2 regions of the Shewanella sp. SM95 genome follow, and region 2 is predicted to be linked to the other one. Evidence: predicted binding sites of a transcription regulator. Region 2 holds the regulator's gene; the other holds the start of a gene.
The links. Region 2 encodes MetJ, which represses methionine synthesis genes. Its sites were predicted from a motif close to TAGACGTCTAGACGTCTA; they were not measured.
Positions count from the first base shown of each region.

Region 1: the regulator MetJ is predicted to act here: its motif matches at 4,629-4,646, upstream of metH (methionine synthase).

Region 1 is NZ_JAKKSE010000019.1:4,901-12,618, reverse strand. Features, by position in the region: gene cobT (nicotinate-nucleotide--dimethylbenzimidazole phosphoribosyltransferase) at 1-1,067, opposite strand, end outside; gene L5M29_RS17945 (FecCD family ABC transporter permease) at 1,276-2,406, opposite strand; gene L5M29_RS17940 (ABC transporter ATP-binding protein) at 2,403-3,278, opposite strand; cobalamin riboswitch at 3,378-3,554, opposite strand; gene L5M29_RS17935 (histidine phosphatase family protein) at 3,776-4,501, opposite strand; gene metH (methionine synthase) at 4,771-7,718, shown strand, end outside.
Region 2 is NZ_JAKKSE010000007.1:112,266-119,983, forward strand. Features, by position in the region: gene L5M29_RS10325 (4Fe-4S dicluster domain-containing protein) at 1-240, shown strand, start outside; gene nrfD (NrfD/PsrC family molybdoenzyme membrane anchor subunit) at 243-1,190, shown strand; gene L5M29_RS10335 (sulfite exporter TauE/SafE family protein) at 1,297-2,040, opposite strand; gene metJ (met regulon transcriptional regulator MetJ) at 2,175-2,489, opposite strand; gene metB (cystathionine gamma-synthase) at 2,702-3,865, shown strand; gene L5M29_RS10350 (bifunctional aspartate kinase/homoserine dehydrogenase II) at 3,877-6,270, shown strand; gene metF (methylenetetrahydrofolate reductase) at 6,488-7,375, shown strand; gene L5M29_RS10360 (methyl-accepting chemotaxis protein) at 7,432-7,718, opposite strand, start outside.

The DNA of each region.
Region 1 (7,718 bases), on a different contig from region 2:
ATCCCCGCATCACTAAAACTCGCCATTTGATTGTAAAAATTTACTGAGGCTTGAATAAGCGGCAATGCCAAGGCCGCCCCCGTACCTTCGCCTAATCTCAGCCCTAGGGATAATAAAGGTTTAGCCTGCAAAAATTCTAACATTCGCAGATGACCTTGCTCATCGGATTGATGGGCAAAAATCAAATAATCACGCACATTAGGGGCGATTTGCACCGCGACTAATGCCGCCGCTGTCGCGATAAAACCGTCCACGACCACCAGCATTTTACGTTCGGCGGCGGCTAACATAGCCCCCGTCATCTGCACAATTTCAAAACCTCCTAGGCAAGCTAACACTGACTTAGGCCCAGTTAAGGCGCTTTGATGCAGCAATAACGCGAGCTCAATCAGCATCAGTTTACGTTCTAAGGTTTCGCTATTAATGCCCGTACCACGGCCAACGCAATCAATCACATCCAGCTGCATGATCGCCGCCATAATGGCCGCAGCAGAGGAGGTATTGCCTATGCCCATTTCACCAAAGGCGACTAAGTTACAACCCGCTTGATGGTGACGCTCAATCAAATCACGCGCCATAGCAAAGCCTTTATCGACGGTTTCCAGCGCCATTGCGGGCTCTAAATGAATCGCCCCTGTGCCCGCGCCAAGACGTTGATCGATAATGCCTTCAACCCCTTCGACTGGCGTTAATATACCGCAATCGATCACTTCGAGCGTAAAGCCCACCTGCCGACAAAAAACGTTAATCGCCGCGCCGCCATGGGCAAAGTTTTGCACCATTTGGCGCGTCACTTCGCTAGGGGCTATCGACACGCCTTCTGCGGCAATACCATGATCACCCGCAAACACTAACATGGTTGGCTGGACTATTTTGAGCACAGTATTTTGTGGCTGATCCGTTTGTTGCAAATCAGTCGCTTGCACGCGGGCAATCTGTAAGGCTAAGGATTCGAGCTGACCTAAGGCGCCGGGCGGCTTAGTCTTAAGATCAATTTTTTGCTGGATCAGCGGATCCTGCGCTTTACTCACAGGGCTGATTTGAAAAGACACGGCTGACTGAGACATCCACACTCCACTTTGTAATCTACATTAAATAACCACAACGCATCCCGCGTCTATGACGAACATGTCCAATTGTGCATTTCCAATCGCGGGTGGGATATCAACAGAAATACTGATTATCCCGTCAGTCTGCACTTACGGCATGACTCAAAGATGACGACTTAACTCTGGGTTTACGTCCTGACTAGGTGCCTACGGCATGACCTTGTATTTACGGCATGACTCTACGCTTACGCAAAATCAGCAAAAAGAACATGCTACCTATGGCGGCCGTGATAATGCCCACGGGCAACTCTTGATTCCCCAATAAACAGCGCGCTAATACATCAATCCACACCATAAATAATCCGCCCACCAGCGCCGTTAATAAAATCGGCTGACGACCGGGAAACAGCATGCGTACTGTATGGGGGATCATTAACCCGACAAAACCGATACCGCCGCAGGTAGCCACCAAAATAGCGGTAATCAAGGAGCAGAGCAGCAACATATTGAGCCGCAGCTTAGGCACATTCACCCCTAAGGTATGCGCCGTTTCATCCCCCGCCTGCAACGCCATGATCTGCCGTTTCATGCCTAAAATAATGAATAAACTCGCACCAATCACCAGTGTCGGCAGTACTAACAAGGACCAACTGGCCTTTGCAAAACTGCCTAAACTCCAAAACAGCACAGAGGCTGTCGCCTGCGGACTGGCGAAATACAGCAGCAGACTCGTTAATGCGCCGAACATAAAGGAGGTCGCCACACCAGAGAGCAGCATGCGCTCCACTTGGCTATTGAGCCCTAAGCCTGACAAAGCAAGCACTATCAACACCGACAAACTCGCGCCAATAAAAGCGCCCAAGGGCAAGCTAAACCAAAGTAATCCAGACAAGGCACCCGAACCGCTAAAAAGCCCAGAATGTGCCGCCATGCCCGCATTATCAAAAAATCCAGAGCCAGTGAATAAGGTCAACATCACCACAGCGCCAAAGGACGCGCCAGAGCTAATGCCAAACAAATAGGGATCGGCGAGCGGATTGCGAGTCACGGTTTGCAACACACTGCCCGCCAGTGACAAACCCGCTCCCGCCACAAAAGCCAGTAAAATGCGCGGCAACCTGAGCTCCATCACAATGCGCTCAGTCATGCCATTGGCTTGAGTGAGGTTCGTCGCTTTATTGATAAATACTTGAATAACATCCGTAAAACTGATGTTCGCCGCACCAAAACTCGTCGCGGCAATAGGCGTTATCAAAGTGATGATACCTAATACGAGCAGCATCAGTTGTTGTCTCGTCAACGGTGTCACGATACGCCCCAAATATGAGATGAAATATTGTTTACTCCCCTGAGTCATCCACCCTCGCCTCGCTCGTTCAGGCCATGATCTACATGGTGGTAACCATAAAAATAGCTGATTAAGGGCTTTTTATGTTGTGGATGGGGCGATACCTGAGCACACACGCCAAACACATCGCCAATTCGCGCCTCGGTTAATACTTCGGTTGGCGTCCCCATAGCGCTGACTTCCCCGTTATGGATCAACAACAAACTGTCGCACAGGGCACTGGCTAAATTAAGATCATGAATTGAGGCAATCACGCTAATCCCAAGACTACGCACCAATTCGAGGATTTGAATTTGATAGCGCACATCGAGGTGGTTCGTTGGCTCATCGAGGATTAAAAGTTGCGGCTGCTGCACTATGGCGCGGGCAATCAAGGCGCGTTGCTTTTCACCGCCGGATAAGTGCTCATATTGTTGGTGCATCTTATGGCTCAAGCCAACTTTCTCTAAAGCCTTAGCAATACGCTCAGTATCACAGCTCGAATTGGTATCAAACATGCCCTTGTGGGGCGTTAAGCCCATGCTGACCAATTGCTCTGTGGTGAGGTCAAAATAGTGCGGTGTATCCTGCTGCACTACGGCGACGCGACAGGCAAACGCCTTGGGCGACAAGCGCTCAATATCTTGATCAAAAAGGGTAATTTTGCCCTGAGTCGGGCGAACAAACCGATACAAACAGCGCAGCAAACTGGACTTGCCCGCACCGTTAGGGCCAATCAGCCCCAGCATCTGCCCCGTTGGCAGCGTAAAGTTAATATTGGAAAGAATGGTTTTGCCATCGATACACCAGCTCAACTGGCTCACATTGAGCGCGACTGACGGGCTCAATGACGGGTTAGTGTCATTCACGGGGCTGTTAGTTTGGATTGCGGAAAGTTTCACCTAAGCGGCGCTCCTATCAAGTCCAAACCTGTATAAAAAAAGGTTGTGCATATTGTCATCTGCTCCCTCGAGTCACCCGCTCGAGAACTAAGGCTGCACGCAGCGATAACAGAAATAGGCAGGTCTCCTGACTTGTAGGGAAGAAGATTCGAGATCTTTTTCACTACTCACAGTTGCGGGCACAGTTCGGGCTGACTGACGAGCAGCTCCCCGATTCCCTATTATGTTTGGGTTGATATGCTCTTTGTTAACAACGCCACTGTGAATTAAAACAACGGAGCGATTCGAACAAAGAGAGTCTATTCCCAACACCTATTTCTGCGACGTTATCACTCATTGCGCATGTAATACGCTATCTCGTTCAAACGTCAGGGAAAAGCATTATCCTACATCTATCCCATTAGGCAATGCTGTTTAAATCAGAATATTTTCATGTCAGCTTATTCTCGCCAAACGATCACGCCTACACCATAACTCCTAGGTCGTGAAATAAGGCCTCAACACCTGCGCCCACTCGGCCAATCTAAACGCCAATAGCAGGCACCCTGTTCATCTTGCAGCACATTAATGCTCACCACGGCCGCCACGGGTAAATCGAGTTGACTATAAAACCCCACCGCCCGTTCAACCCCTAAGGCACGCGCCATTAAGTGACGGATCACCCCGCCGTGGGTCACGACCCACACTTGAGTGGCTGGCATATTGTCAGTGGTTTCATTAATGGCACTGTTTTCATTACCCATTTTATGTGAGTCAAGGGTCAATCGTTCAAACTCGGCGGCGAGTATCTGGTCAATCGTCCCATTCACCCGCGACTCAAAACTTGCCATAGTTTCACCATTGGGCGGCGGATTTTGCCAAGGGTTTTGCCAATACGCCGCTAAGTGTTCGCCCTCTTGTTGATACAGGTCATCGAGCCGACAACCGTCCCAATCACCAAAATCAATTTCCTGTAAACCCGACAAACACTGCGCCTGCAATGGCCTTGACTCAGATATCAGTGCCGCCGTCGAATGCAGCTCGGCGGCAAAAGCGTGGGCAAAATCGGCGCAGCGGCGTGAAATCGAGCTATAAATCGCGCTACACACGCTGGCCTGTGACTCAACTGCTGCCGACATTTGTTGCCAACCCTTTTTACTCAAAGGCACATCCACACGACCCCGCAAAATAGCGCCGCCTTCACACTCACCGTGGCGCAACAATAACAATCGAACTTGTTTCATATATGCCTTTTTAGTTAGGGACTAGATGCTAGGAACTCAAGCCGAGGGCTTAAATTCTAGATTCTCGATTCTCGCTCCTAATGCCTTTGACTTTCATCTTGCCCTGACAATCATAAGTCGCGTATTATGGACGTCTATACGTTTAAATGTCCAAAACAAATTTTTAAGAACAAGTATTCAAAAAATGTCGGCAGACGACAATAAAATGCACTTAGCATAACAATGGCCGATTTTTGGACTTAACTTAGCTGTATTTAAGGTAACTATTTATGACGATACCCTCTACCAAAGCCGGCCAGATATTGGCAGACATACGCAAACAGCTTGCAGAGCGCATTCTGATCTTAGACGGTGCCATGGGCACTATGATCCAAGGCTACAAGCTGGAAGAAGAGGACTATCGCGGCGAACGCTTTAAAGATTGGCACACTGACGTCAAAGGCAACAACGATTTATTGGTGTTGTCGCAACCCCACATCATCAAACAAATTCACACCGACTACTTAAACGCCGGTGCAGACATCATTGAAACCAACACCTTTAATGCTACGACTATTGCCATGGCTGACTACGACATGCAGTCGCTGTCTGCCGAAATTAACTTAGCCGGCGCGCGCCTCGCCCGTGAAGCCTGTGATGAAGTCTTTGCTGCCACAGGCATTCCACGTTACGTCGCTGGTGTGTTAGGCCCCACTAACCGTACGTGTTCGATTAGCCCAGATGTGAATGACCCAGGCTACCGCAACGTCAGCTTCGATGAGTTAGTGAGCGCTTACCGAGAGTCCACTAAGGCGCTGATTGAAGGCGGCGCGGATATCATTATGGTCGAGACCATCTTCGATACCTTAAACGCCAAGGCCGCACTGTTTGCAATTGAATCGGTGTTTGATGACTTATTTGGTCAGCATTCTAAAGACAGATTGCCTATCATGATCTCGGGCACCATTACCGATGCCTCTGGCCGCACCCTTACCGGCCAAACCACCGAAGCTTTTTATAATTCCCTGCGCCATATCAAGCCCTTATCTATCGGCCTTAACTGTGCGCTCGGACCAAAAGAGCTGCGCCCGTATGTGGAAGAATTATCGCGCATCAGTGAGTGTTATGTGTCGGCGCATCCGAACGCGGGCCTGCCGAACGAGTTTGGCGGCTATGATGAAACCCCAGAGGACATGGCGAACGTGATTGAAGATTGGGCGCGCGAAGGCATGCTCAATATTATCGGTGGTTGTTGTGGTAGTACCCCTGAACATATCCGCGTGATCCGCGAAGCGGTGAGCCGTCACGACCCGCGTATTTTGCCAGACATTCCGGTAGCTTGCCGCTTGGCAGGTTTGGAACCGCTGACTATCGATGCACAATCCCTGTTCGTTAACGTGGGTGAGCGCACCAACGTCACAGGTTCGGCCAAGTTTTTAAAGCTGATCAAAGACGGTAAGTTTGAGCAGGCGCTCGATGTCGCCCGCGAGCAGGTCGAAAGCGGCGCGCAAATCATCGACATCAACATGGACGAAGGCATGCTCGATGGTGCCGAGATCATGCACAAGTTTTTAAACTTGATTGCCTCTGAGCCCGACATCAGCCGCGTGCCGATTATGATCGACTCATCTAAGTGGGAAGTGATCGAAGCTGGCCTCAAATGTATTCAAGGCAAGGGCATAGTTAACTCGATTTCCCTTAAAGAAGGCGAAGCCAAGTTTATTGAGCAAGCAACACTTGTGAAACGCTACGGCGCGGCGGCCATTATCATGGCATTCGACGAACAAGGTCAGGCCGATACTAAGGCACGTAAAATCGAAATCTGTACCCGCGCCTATCGGGTGCTGGTTGATAAGGTCGGCTTTCCGCCAGAAGACATCATCTTCGACCCGAACATTTTCGCCATCGCCACAGGTATCGATGAACACGACAACTATGCCGTCGATTTTATCGATGCCATTAAAGCGATTAAAGCCACCCTGCCCCACGCGATGATTTCGGGCGGCGTGTCGAACGTGTCGTTCTCGTTCCGCGGTAACAACCCAGTGCGCGAAGCGATTCACGCGGTATTCCTGTACCACGCTATCAAAGTCGGCATGGACATGGGGATTGTCAACGCGGGCCAGTTAGCCATTTACGACGATATCGATCCTGAACTTAAAGTGCGGGTCGAAAACGTGGTCCTTAACTTGCCTTGCCCAGTCGATGGCTCAAGCAATACCGAGCAGTTACTTGAAATCGCAGAGAAATTCCGCGGTGATGGCGCGCAGGTGGGTAAAAAAGAAGATTTAGAATGGCGCAGCTGGCCAGTGAGCCAACGCTTATCCCATGCGCTCGTCAAAGGCATTACCGAATTTATCGATGAAGATACCGAAGCCGCTCGCCAAGAAGCGAAACGTCCGCTGGATGTGATTGAAGGCGCCTTGATGGACGGCATGAACGTGGTCGGTGACTTGTTCGGCTCGGGCAAGATGTTCTTGCCGCAGGTGGTGAAATCGGCGCGGGTAATGAAAAAAGCCGTAGCTTACTTAAACCCGTACATTGAGCTGGAAAAGGTCGAAGGCCAATCTAACGGCAAGATTTTGATGGTGACAGTAAAAGGAGACGTGCACGATATCGGCAAAAATATCGTCGGCGTGGTGCTCGCCTGTAACGGTTTTGAGGTATTCGATTTAGGCGTGATGGTGTCGGTGGAGCGAATTCTCGACGCCGTGAAAGAACACAATATCGATATCATCGGCATGTCGGGCCTCATCACGCCGAGTCTGGACGAGATGGTGCATAACGTGAAAACCTTCCACCGCGAAGGCTTAACCATTCCGGCGATTATCGGCGGTGCCACTTGCTCGAAAATCCACACAGCGGTGAAGATTGCGCCCCATTATCCCCATGGCGCTATTTATATTGCCGATGCGTCCCGCGCCGTGCCTATGGTGAGTAAGCTCATCAACAACGAGACTCGCCAAGCGACTATAGACGAAACCTATGCCGAATACGACGACATGCGCACTAAGCGTCTATCCCAAGCCAAGCGCAAAGAGATAGTGTCACTCGAAGCGGCCCGTGAAAACCGCTGCCAACACGATTGGGCCAACTACACCCCGTTCACGCCAAACGTGCTCGGGCGCCAAGTGTTTGATAATTATCCATTAGAAGACTTAGTCGAGCGTATCGACTGGACACCGTTTTTCCGCTCGTGGGAACTTCACGGCCATTACCCTGAAATCCTCACCGATAA
Region 2 (7,718 bases):
AACCCAGAAACCAAGGCGGCGGATAAGTGTAACTTCTGTAAAGACAGTCGTTTAGCACGGGGCGAAGAGCCAGCGTGTGTGACAGTGTGTCCAACCGATGCCTTAGTGTTTGGTGATGCCAATGATCCAAGCAGTGAAGTGGCCATCATGCTCAACACTAAAATCACTTACCAAGATAAAACCCATTTGGGCACAAAACCTAGGGTATATCGCGTTCCTACCAAAAGAGGGGGGATTTGATTATGAACAATACTTGGGGCGACATGGCGCAATATGATCCTGTCACTTGGCACTGGGTCATCGCCGTTTACCTGTTTATGGCGGGGTTATCCGCGGGCAGTTTATTGATTGGCATTGGTTTACGCTGGGCGAATAAGGAACTCAGCGCGGGAGCTGAAAGCAGCATTCTTAAGGCGGCAGCCATTATTGGGCCTGTAGCAATTAGCTTAGGTCTAGCTTGCTTAGTGTTTGACTTAACCAAACCATTCCACTTCTGGTTGATCTTAATTCACTATAACTTCCAGTCTGTGATGGCAATCGGGGTACTGGCGCTGCTGGCGTATTCTCCCTTAGCTTTTGCGTACGCCATTATTGTGCTGCGGGATGACTTACCAAAATGGGGTTTGGGTTTCCTAACACCTATCGCTAAGTTACTTATGCCATTTCGAAAGCTGATTGAAGTATTGTTGTTTGTCCTCGCCATTGGCGTAGGGGCTTACACTGGCTTCTTAATTTCGGCGATGAATGCCTATCCTATGCTCAACACTGCGGTACTGCCTGCGCTGTTTTTAGTGTCAGGTCTATCGGCGGGCGCTGCGGCAAATGCGGTACTGGCGTTGCTGATGTTTAAGACGGACAGCCACGACAAAACCTTAGTGAAGATGCACGGTTTAGAATTGCCTGTGATGGCGATTGAAATCCTGTTCCTGTTCATGTTGTTCTGCGCCTTGTACTTCAAGGGCGGCGCGGCGGCTGCGGCCTTAGCATCGTTAACGTCTGGGCTATGGGCAAGCGTGTTCTGGATAGGCGTTGTCGGTATTGGCTTTGGTATTCCATTGCTGTTTATGCTGCTACCCGCCGCGACTCGCCACACTAAGGGCGCGATGATCATGGTGGCTTGTGCGAGCTTAACGGGCGTACTCGCCTTAAGACACTTTATTGTGTACGCAGGGCAAAGCTATTTAAGCTGAGTGTAAGCTGGCTTTACATATTGATAGATAAAGAAAAAGCACTGGCAATGTCAGTGCTTTTTTATTGTTTGAATCTTCAGATGATTTGCCATTACAAGCGGGACGCTTATTGGGGTAATAACTCGATAACCGACTTCATCGTTAGCACTAAGGCGCTGATACTGCACAGGACTAACGTCGCCATCTTTGTCTTCTCTTTATCGACACGGCCCACTAATCGTCCTGCGACTAAGTAACCTAAAATCACTGAGGGGAGCAGCATCAACGACAGCCACAGATGTTTTAATTCTAATAAGCCAGTGATCGCTAAAATGATCAGTGCAATCATGGAGCTAAAAATGAAAAAGGCCGACAGGGCAGCGCGAAACTGCGAGGCATCTTTGCCTGCCAACAAAATCGCCATCGGCGGGCCACCAATCGCGGCGATATTGCCGAAGATCCCTGAAACCACGCCCGCACCGAAGAGGGTTTTCTTATTCACTGGCAGGCTGAATTTATACAGGCTGAGGATCACTGCGACAGTCACAATGGCGGCGATGGATAAACCGAGTATGGGTTGAGGCGCAAACAGCAACAGGCTCGCGCCGATAAAACCGCCGGGCACGCGGCCTATGAGCGCATATTGCAAGCCATTGAATTCTAAGTGACCGCGTTCACGCACTAAGGTCAGCAGGGCGATGGAGAAACCCATAGCAATAACAGGCGCAGGTACAAGTTGTGGATCGACGATATACAGCAAAGGACTGGCGACAACCGCAAGCCCAAACCCAATAAGACTTTGGGTTAATGCGCCCAGAAACACGACCAGCGAGGCTAAGGCGAGTGTCTGTGGATCTATCATAGAAAACATAGGATTTCCTATATCCCAAACCAACTCAAGATGGTGAAATTTAAAGTTTGAAGTCGCTTGGGTATAAACAAAAAGGGATCGTTAACGATCCCTATTGATGAGCACTGTGATATGACTTTGAAAGCGACGAGTCGCTATTCCATGTCTTCCCACTCTATTCCCATTTGATCCATCAACAACTTGGCTTCGGCGGGAATGCTGTCTGGGTTATCTTTTGACAGATCTTCATCGTTGGGCAATGGCTGGCCAGTGTAGGCGTGCAAAAATGCCTCACACAACAGCTCGCTGTTGGTGGCGTGACGCAAATTATTGACCTGACGACGAGTACGTTCGTCCGTGAGGACCTTAAGCACTTTGAGCGGAATAGACACAGTAATTTTTTTTACTTGTTCATTCTTCTTGCCATGTTCAGCATAGGGGCTGATGTATTCCCCATTCCATTCAGTCATTGACTCACCTGTTATAACGCTAAATTCGGGGCAGATTTTAAACCCTTACAAAGAACAGTCAAATTATTGCTACTATTTCTTTGTGATTGCAAACAGATTTCTTTATGTTCAGACGTCTAAACGTCTTCACGCCTATTGACGATGGCGTTGGGCTTAGGTACATTTAGACGTCCAGACATCTCTATCAGTCTACCGAATTTAGGAGTCCACCCATGGCAGAGCGTCAATTAGCCACACTGGCTGTGCGTCAGGGTATCGAAAGCGATACTCAATATGGCGCAGTTGTGCCACCGATTTATTTGTCGACTAATTACGCCTTCGATGGTCATAAAAATCCCCGCGAATTCGATTACAGTCGTTCAGGCAACCCAACGCGCTGCATTTTAGGCGAAGCATTAGCGCAATTAGAAAAGGGTGCCACTGGCATAGTGACCTGCACTGGCATGGCGGCCATCACCTTAGTGACGACTTTGCTCGGCCCCGATGACCTATTGGTTGTGCCCCATGATTGCTATGGCGGTTCCTACCGTTTATTTACCAACTTGGCGAAGAAAGGCCAGTTTAAGCTCATTGTGGTCGACCAAACCGACAGCCAAGCGTTAGCCGCCGCCATTGCCCAGAATCCTAAGATGGTGTGGCTCGAAACCCCATCGAACCCGTTATTGCGTGTGGTAGATATCGAAGCCATTGCTAAGGTGAGCCATGAGGTCGGCGCGCTGGTGGTGGTCGATAACACCTTTTTATCGCCGATATTGCAACAACCCCTATTGTTAGGCGCGGATATCGTTATCCACTCCACCACTAAATATATCAATGGTCACAGCGATGTAGTCGGCGGCGCAGTGGTCGCCAAAGACGCGCAAATCGGCGAAAGCTTACATTGGTGGTCGAACACTCTAGGCTTAACGGGGTCAGCCTTTGACAGTTATCTGACCCTGCGAGGCCTGCGTACCTTAGCTGTGCGTATTCGCGAGCATCAAACCAATGCCCAGCGTATTATTGAGGTATTAACGCAAAGCCCTGTGGTGAGTAAAGTCTATTACCCAGGGCTTGCGGATCACCCAGGTCACGCCATTGCGGCCAAGCAACAACAGGGCTTTGGCGCTATGCTGAGCTTTGAGCTCAAAGGCGGCGAGGCCGAAGTGGTGGCCTTTTTAGGTGCACTCAGCTTATTTAGCGTGGCGGAAAGTTTAGGTGGCGTCGAAAGTTTAGTGGCAGTGCCCGCCACTATGACCCACAGAGCCATGGAGCCGCAGGCGCGCTTCGAGGCTGGTATTAAGGACACCCTATTGCGTCTATCGGTGGGTATTGAAGATGCCGCCGATTTAGTTGCAGATATTCAAGCAGGATTAGCCGCCGTTGCGGCTTGTCAGTAGAGGAATAATAGATGGCACGTTGTCACTTACATAAATTTGGTGGCTCCAGTTTAGCGGATGCCGATTGTTATCGCCGAGTCGCCCATATCCTGTTAACCCACGGTCATAGTGATGATCTTGTGGTGGTCTCTGCGGCGGGTAAAAGCACGAATTTCCTGTATAAATTATTAGCGCTGCGTGATGCGGGTCAGCTATGGCAAGAAGAGTTACAAGTGCTGATCAGCTACCAACAGGGGTTGATTGAGCAGTTGTTGTCGAATGAACAAGCCCGCGATCTGCGTGAGCGTTTGGCCACGGATAAAGCGCAGCTCATCAGCTTATTGTCCTTAGATACCCGCAACGATTACCAAATTAACCATGTGGTAAGCTTTGGCGAACGTTGGTCGGCACGCCTGATGGCGGCGCTGCTGCGTGAATCGGGCGTGGCGGCAAGCCATGTGGATGCCTGTTCAATTTTAGTGGCCGATGAAGCCGCTGTGCCGCAAATTCGGGTACAAGAATCCCGCGCTAAAGTACAAGCCCTATTAGCCGCCCACCCAAATGAACGGCTGGTGATCACCGGCTTTATCTGCGCTAACGAGCGTGGCGATACCTTGTTACTTGGTCGTAATGGTTCAGATTTTAGCGCCAGCCTGATTGCGAGTCTCGCTGATATCGAGCGCGTGACCATTTGGACCGATGTGGAAGGGGTGTTCAACGCCGATCCTAATAAAATCAACGATGCCAAGTTACTGAAAAGCATGTCACTTGCCGAAGCCGATCGCCTAGCGCGTTTAGGCTCGCCAGTATTGCATTCGCGCACTTTGCAGCCGTTATTCAATACCGAAGTGAGCTTAGCGGTGCGTTCAAGTTATGCGTCCCACACCGACTTTACCTTAATCGCGCCCCACAGTTCGTCGGCGAGCGCGCCTGTGGTGACTAATCTCAATGCTGTTGTCCTGTTCGGCTTTAAACTCACGGGTGAGTTAACCCGTTTATTAGATTTATTGATCGCCGCGGGTTTAACGCCATTGGCCCATTGGACCTCTGCCCATCAAAGGGTTGAACTTGCCTATACCGCTGAGAATCAAAAACAAGTTCAAAGATTACTCGATGCCGAGGCAGGAGCATTAGGGATCAGCGAGCAGCAGATCAATACAGATTTTGGTTTAGTCGCATTAGTGAGTGCCGACGCCGAACATTATCGTCGCAGCTTTGCCCGTTTACTGAGCCGTGATGCTAAACCTTTGTTCAGTGGCGATTTAAGTTTAGTGACGTTAGTGCCCCAGTCACAGGTGAATCTGTTAACCCAAAAAGTCCATCGTCGCTGCGCTGGCCCGCGTAAACGCATTGGTGTCCTGCTGCTCGGTGTGGGTAATATCGGTGAGGCTTGGATCGATCTGTTTAAGTCGGTTTCACCATCATTGGACCATGAACTCGAAGCCAGTGTTGAGTTAGTCGGTTTAGTCAGTTCGAGTAAAGCCTTGATTAAATCCACTGGGATTAATCTTGCCGCGTGGCAAACAGAGTTTAATACTGAAGCAACGCCTTGGCAGTATGAACATTTATTCGAGCAATTAGAGCAAGTTAACTGCGATGAGCTGGTGGCCTTAGATATCAGTGCCAGCGCCAGTTTGACGCTGCAATATCCAGAATTGTTCGAGCGTGGCATCCATGTGGTGAGCGCGAATAAACTTGCGGGCTCGGGTCCACTGCCTTTCTATCGAGAGTTAAAGCAGCAACTGGGTAACCGTCGCTTATTTTGGCGCTATAACGCCAGTTGTGGCGCAGGTTTACCCATCCAACATGCGCTAAATGATCTGCGTAACAGCGGTGATAGCGTTGAAGCGGTAGGTGGGATTTTCTCTGGCACCTTGTGTTGGTTGTTTGAGAAATACGATACCAGCAAGCCTTTCTCTGAATTAGTGATTGAAGCCAGAGGTTTAGGCATCACTGAACCCGATCCCCGCGATGATCTCTCCGGCCGTGATATGCAGCGTAAACTGCTTATTTTGGCCCGTGAAATAGGCCTTGAAATCGAGCTTGAAGATATTGAGCTGCGCTCACTCGTACCAGCCGCTTTGGCGGATATTCCCTTAGATCAATTTCTCACCCGCATTGCCGAGTTAGATGCCGATCTGCTGCAACAGTATGGTGCGGCGGCGGAGCAAAATAAGGTGCTCAGATATGTGGCATCCTTAGACAACAGCGGCCCAGAGCTCAAAGCCGAAGTCGGTTTGCAATGGATTGATGCCCATCATCCCTACGCTAATTTGACCCCAGGCGATAACGTGTTTGTGATCCGCAGCGTCTTCTATCAAGGTAACCCGTTGATCATCCGTGGACCGGGCGCAGGACGCGAAGTGACCGCGGCGGCGGTGCAGTCGGATCTAACGCAGATCTGTCGCGATCTCTTGCAAGAGTAGACTGAAATTCAGCAGCTTAAAGGACTCATTCGAGTCCTTTTTTATTGGCTAGAATAAATCTATCGAATTAACCGAGATTAAATGCGGTTTATGGACATTTTTTGGCTTGACTTACATCTCAGTTTCTCTAGTATATGGACATATAGACGTCCGAACGTCCATTTGAACTAATTCATAATAGCAAAGAGTAGCGCCAAGGGCGGTTGAGGAAATACACATGGCTTTTCATCACGCACAACATTCACAATCGCTGAACCAGAGCTTGTCTGAGCTTAATGGCGATATTAATGTTTCTTTTGAGTTTTTCCCGCCATCGACCCCCGAAATGGAACAGATCCTGTGGAACTCTATCCGTCGTTTAGAGCCGCTGAATCCTAAGTTTGTGTCTGTGACTTACGGTGCTAACTCAGGTGTTCGCGATCGCACCCACGGCGTGATTGAACGTATCCAACAGGAAACCGACCTCGTTGCCGCGCCGCACTTAACCTTAGTGGATGCCAGCGATGAAGAGCTGTTAGAACTGGCTAAGCATTACTGGAAATCGGGCATTCGTGACATAGTGGCACTGCGGGGTGATTTACCTGCGGGCAGCCCCAAGCCCACTCGTTTTGCGGTCGATTTAGTGCGTTTACTGCGCTCAGTGGCTGACTTTGATATTTCAGTTGCGGCCTATCCAGAAGTGCATCCCGATGCGAGTAATGCACAGGCTGATTTGATCAACCTTAAGCGCAAGATTGATGCGGGCGCCAGCCGTGCCATTACCCAATTTTTCTTCGATGTGGAATCTTACCTGCGTTTTCGTGATCGCTGCGTTGCCGCCGGTATCGACGTTGAAATTGTGCCGGGTATTTTACCTGTGACTAACTTTACCCAGCTAAAACGTTTCGCGGGCATGACCAATGTGTCGTTACCGAATTGGTTACATAAGCAATTCGACGGTCTAGAAAACGATGCGGGTACACGCCAATTGGTGGGGGCAAACGTGGCCATCGACATGGTGAAAGTGCTGTCCCGCGAAGGCGTGAAGGATTTCCATTTTTACACCTTAAATCGCGCCGAATTGACCTACGCGATTTGCCACACTTTAGGCGTGCGTCCTAAATAAAACCTTATAAAATAAGCGAATAAAAACGCCGCAGAGAATGCGGCGTTTTGTTTTGTTTAAATTCTAAATTGAGCTAATAAAGTTGTTAAACGGGCTGCGAGTTGGGCAAGTTCATCGCCAGCGCGTGCGGTTTGTACCGCACTATCTGTCGCATTGGTCGCAATATCATTGATGTTATTAACATTTTTATTAATCTCAGCCGAAACCGCACATTGCTCATTTGCAGCGCTGGCGATCTGGATATTCATCTGGCTAATGGTGGAAACCGCATGGGTAATGGCTTCGAGTGCTTCACCCGCTTGGTGAACTTGGGATACACAGCTTTGGGTGGTACGGGTGCTGG